2 regions of the Stappia indica genome follow, and region 1 is predicted to be linked to the other one. Evidence: riboswitches for the same ligand, from Rfam matches in the RefSeq annotation. Region 1 holds a riboswitch; the other holds the start of a gene.
What was found. A riboswitch is a leader RNA that binds a small molecule or an ion and turns the genes downstream of it on or off. The one in region 1 is predicted to bind S-adenosylmethionine.
Positions count from the first base shown of each region.

Region 2: linked by a shared signal. The riboswitch ahead of GH266_RS19100 (O-succinylhomoserine sulfhydrylase) and the one ahead of GH266_RS21720 (hypothetical protein) in region 1 are both predicted to bind S-adenosylmethionine.

Region 1 is NZ_CP046908.1:4,731,971-4,734,356, reverse strand. Features, by position in the region: gene GH266_RS21730 (methyl-accepting chemotaxis protein) at 1-340, shown strand, start outside; gene GH266_RS21725 (acyl-CoA thioesterase) at 558-908, shown strand; gene GH266_RS21720 (hypothetical protein) at 866-1,246, opposite strand; SAM-I-IV-variant riboswitch at 1,290-1,428, opposite strand; gene GH266_RS21715 (MFS transporter) at 1,490-2,386, opposite strand, start outside.
Region 2 is NZ_CP046908.1:4,100,627-4,103,012, reverse strand. Features, by position in the region: gene GH266_RS19100 (O-succinylhomoserine sulfhydrylase) at 1-893, opposite strand, end outside; SAM riboswitch at 936-1,015, opposite strand; gene GH266_RS19095 (efflux RND transporter permease subunit) at 1,156-2,386, opposite strand, start outside.

The DNA of each region.
Region 1 (2,386 bases):
CGGCGCCCAGATCGCCGCGATCCAGGGCTCGACCGGCGAGGCGGTAGCCGCCATCGGCGAGATCGCCCAGATCATGCAGGAAGTGAACGGCTACACCGCCTCCATCGCCTCGGCCGTCGAGCAGCAGGGGGCCGCCACCAGCGACATCTCGCGCTCGGTGCAGCAGGCGGCAGAAGGCACCGGCGCCGTCACACGCAACATGGAGATGCTCGCCCATACCGTCGACAGCACATCGGCTGCCGCCGACAACGTCCTCGACGCCTCCGGCGCCATGGCCCGCAACACCGACGCCCTGCGCGGCGAGATCGACAGGTTCCTGAAGGACGTCGCGGCGGCCTGACATCGCAGCGCCCCGCCCACGGCAGGGAGCTGCTCCCTTGCGCAAACAATTGCCCCCGGTTCGCGCCACGAACCGGGGGCTTTTTCTTTCGCGTTGCGGCAAAGCGAGGCTAGGCTTGCACGGGATATCCCGCGATTCCGCAAAGAGACAGGAGACATCGCCCGTGAGCGACCAGGAGACCATCGAAACCCCGAACGGCGAACTGACGCTGCGGACGATGGCCATGCCCGCCGACACCAACGCGGCCGGAGACATCTTCGGCGGCTGGGTGCTGTCGCAGATGGACCTTGCCGGGGGCATCGCGGCCGGGCAGCGGGCGCGCCGGCGCGTCGTGACGATCTCCGTCGAGCGGATGACCTTCATCCGCCCGGTGCATGTAGGCGACGTGCTTTGCGTCTATTGCCGGGTGACAGGCGTCGGCCGCACCTCGATGAAGATCGGCATCGAGGCCTGGGCCCTGCGCCATCGGCACGGCCAGCGCGAAAAGGTGACGGACGCGACCTTCACCTTCGTCGCGGTCGACGATCAGGGGCGGCCGATCCCGGTCCCGGCAGAAGACGAGGACTGACGCCGTCGCAGGCGGGCACGCAGCGCCACGGCGAGCTGCGGATGGCGGGCGGCGATGTCGCGAAACAGCACTTCGTCGACCGCCCTGCGGCACCCGCCGGTCCACAGGCGCTCAAGATCTGCAAGACGCTGCGCACGTTCGGCATCGTCAAGAAGGGCCTGTCCCGGCCGCCCTGCCCGGCCGAGGCCGATGCAGGTCGCGCGCATCCTCAGTCCCGCGGCCAGAACGCGAATTTCGGAAAGACGCAGCGGTGCCTGGGCAGCCAAAGCACAGGGCGCTTTACGGTCCGCGGCGGCGGGATCAAGGCTCGTCTGCGCAGCGAAAGCGGCTGTAGACATGAAAAATCCTCCATCGGTTTCCCGAGGAGGACTGGCGCGGATCGAATGACCGTTTCGTTGCCGCTGATCTGCGGCCACATCCCCAAAACGCAAACCGGTTGTCCCGGTTCCTGTGTCAGGGAGACCACCTTGCCCGGTCGGGCAGGTTGGCGAGGGCGCCAGCCCTTCTCTTGATGACCCGGGTTCTATGCCATGCGGCGCGCGCGCATGCAAGCGGCAACGCTGCCCGCCTCTTCGCCAAGGTCAGGCGGCGTCGCGCGACGTCTCTTCCTCGTCCTCGGCGCGCGGGTCGAGCGCGAGCGTTTCCGGCGTGGAGAAGCGGACGCCCGACGCCATGGCGACGAAGTCCTCCTTCTCCCCTTGCGCGACCGGTGCGCGCTGGGTCATGCGCCAGATGGAAAAGCCGATGATCAGCGCATGTGCAGCCGAGGTGACGGCGAAGAGCCCTTGCGGGCGCGTCATCGTCATCATCACGGCTGCAAGCAGCGGACCGACCACGGAGCCGACGCCGAACAGCAGAAGCAGGCCGCCGCTGGTCTTGAGGAATTCGCCCGGCGGCGAGTGGTCGTTCGCATGAGCGACGATGACCGGATACATCGAATAGATCATGCCGCCGAAGGCCCCGACCAGCGCGATGATCGCCAGCGGCGAGAGAGTCCCGCCGAACGTGAGGGCGGCCCCGAGCAGGCAGCCGACCACGGCGATGCCGATCAGGACCATGCGTCGGTCGATGCGGTCGGACAGGACGCCGATGGGGATCTGGATCAGGGCACCGGCGAGCAGCGCCACCGACATCATGGTGGCGATGGACGAGACGGACAGCCCGACCTGGCGGCCATAGACGGCGCCGAGCGTGCCGAAGGCGCTGTTGGAAATGCCCACGAGGAAGACGCCGATCACGGCAACCGGCGAATTTCGCCACAGAGAGCGAATGTCCAGACGCACCTGGGACAGCGGCTGGGGGGCAGCGGCGGTCGACAGGGCGGTGGGAAGCAGAGCGCAGGAATAGACCATTGCGCCGACCACGAAGAACAGAAATCCGGCCGGATCTCCGAGAGTCAGCAGCATCTGCCCGGCGGTCGTCGCGCCGAGATTGATCATCGTGTAGATGCCGAAGATGCGGCCGCGCGTTTCCGGGTT
Region 2 (2,386 bases), 630 kb from region 1:
GCCTGCGGATGGTCGGCCCGGCCGGGATAGATCAGCCGCGCCACCGCCGGATGCTCGGCCAGCACGTCGGCCAGCCGCGAGGCGGTGCGGGTCTGGCGCTCCACGCGCAGGGCCAGCGTCTCCAGCCCCTTCAGCATCACCCAGGCGTTGAACGGGCTCATCGACGGGCCGGTATGCTTCATGAAGGGCATCACCTCATCGGCGATCCACTCCTCGGTGCCCAGCACCACGCCGCCCAGGCACCGGCCCTGGCCGTCGATATGCTTGGTGGCGGAATAGACGACGATGTCGGCGCCCAGCGCCAGCGGCGACTGCCAGATCGGCGTGGCGAAGACGTTGTCGACGATCAGCTTCGCCCCGACCGCATGGGCCATCTCGGCGACGGCGGCGATGTCGATCACCTCCAGCGTCGGGTTGGTCGGGCTTTCCAGGAAGCAGGCGACCGTCTCCGGGCGGATGGCGGCGCGCCAGGCGTCGAGGTCGGTGCCGTCGACCAGCGTCGAGGACACGCCGAAGCGCGGCAGCAGGGTCTCGACGATGTAGCGGCACGAGCCGAACAGCGCCTTGGCCGCGACCACGTGGTCGCCCGCCTTGCAGCAGGCCATCAGCGCCAGGTTGACGGCGGCCATGCCGCTCGCCGTGGCGCGGGCGGCCTCCGCCCCTTCCAGGGCGGCGATGCGGTTCTCGAACATCGCGACGGTCGGGTTGGCATAGCGCGAATAGACGAAGCCGGGATCGTCGCCGTTGAACCGCGCCTCGGCCGCCTCGGCCGTTGCGTAGACGAAGCCCTGGGTCAGGTACATCGCCTCGGACGTCTCGCCATAGGGGGAGCGTGTCGTTCCGCTATGCACCAGGGTCGTCTCGGGGTGCCAGCCTTGCCTGTTCGTCGTCATGCCGTTCTCCAAATGCAAAAACCCCGGCCGTAAATGGGCCGGGGTCTTTGCAACCCGGCCTGTTTAGCGACTTGTTTAACGTGGCTGCAAGCCGGCCGGCTCAAATCACCACGGAATCTGACGATCCTGATAGTCCACGGTGCAAGCCGCGTCAACGTTCCTTGCGCAAGGATCTTGTTTCATTGTTCTCGACATCTTGCGAAACCTTGCAGGAACCCGAGCGCCGGTTGCCGCTACCGCGCCGCCCTCTCCCCGCCCCGCTTTACGTGCGCAGCACCCGGTAGATCGCCGGGATCACCAGCACGGTGAGCAGCGTCGAGGAGGCGAGGCCGAACAGCAGCGAGATCGCCAGGCCCTGGAAGATCGGATCGGTCAGGATCACCGCCGCGCCGATCATCGCCGCCAGCGCGGTGAGCAAGATCGGCTTGAAGCGGATCGCCCCGGCCTCCAGCAGCACCTCGATCAAGGGCTGGTCGGGCCTGTGCGCATGGCGGATGAAGTCGACCAAGAGGATCGAGTTGCGCACGATGATGCCGGCAAGCGCGATGAAGCCGATCATCGAGGTCGCCGAGAACGGCGCGCCGAACAGCCAGTGGCCGCCGATGATGCCGATGAAGGTCAGCGGCACCGGGGTCAGGATCACCAGCGGCACGCGGAACGAGCCGAACTGCGCCACCACCAGGATGTAGATGCCGAGCAGCGCGACGATGAAGGCCGCGCCCATGTCGCGGAAGGTCACCCAGGTCACCTCCCATTCGCCGTCCCACAGCAGCGTCACCGCGCTCTCGTCCTCCGGCTGGCCGTTGAGGCGGATGACGGGCTTTGGCAGGTCGCCCCAGTCCATCGCGTCGAGCGCGTCGCGCACCGCCAGCATGCCGTAGAGCGGGGCCTCGAAGTCGCCGGCAAGCTCCGCCGTCACCATGTCGGCAAAGCGGCCGTTGTGGCGGAAGATGAGATGCGAGGAGACCTCCTCGCGCACCTTCACCACGTCGCCCAGTTCCACGACGCTGGTGCTGCCGGGCAGCACGTCGGCCGGGATCGGGGTCGCCAGGAACCGCTCGTCCAGCACCTTGTCGCCGCGCGCCCGCTCCAGCCGGATCGGGATCGGCGCCCGCCCCTCGCCCCGGTGCGAATAGCCGAGCGTGCGCCCGCCGCCGAGAATGCCCAGCGTGTCGAAGACGTCGCTTTCCTGCACGCGGAAGAAGTCGAGCTCGTCGGTTGAGACGGTCACCCGCTTGCGCGGCGCCGGCACGCCATAGCTGTCGTCGACATCGACGATGAAGGGAACCGAGGCGAAGGCCTCGCGCACCTTCTCCGCCACCGCCCGGCGCGTCTGCGCGTCCGGGCCGTAGATCTCGGCAAGCAGCGTCGCCAGCACCGGCGGGCCGGGGGGCGGCTCCACCACCTTCAGCACCGTGCCGGCCGGCACGTCGAGCGCGGCAAGCCGCTGGCGCAGGTCGAGCGCCACCGCGTGGCTCGCCCGCTCGCGCTCG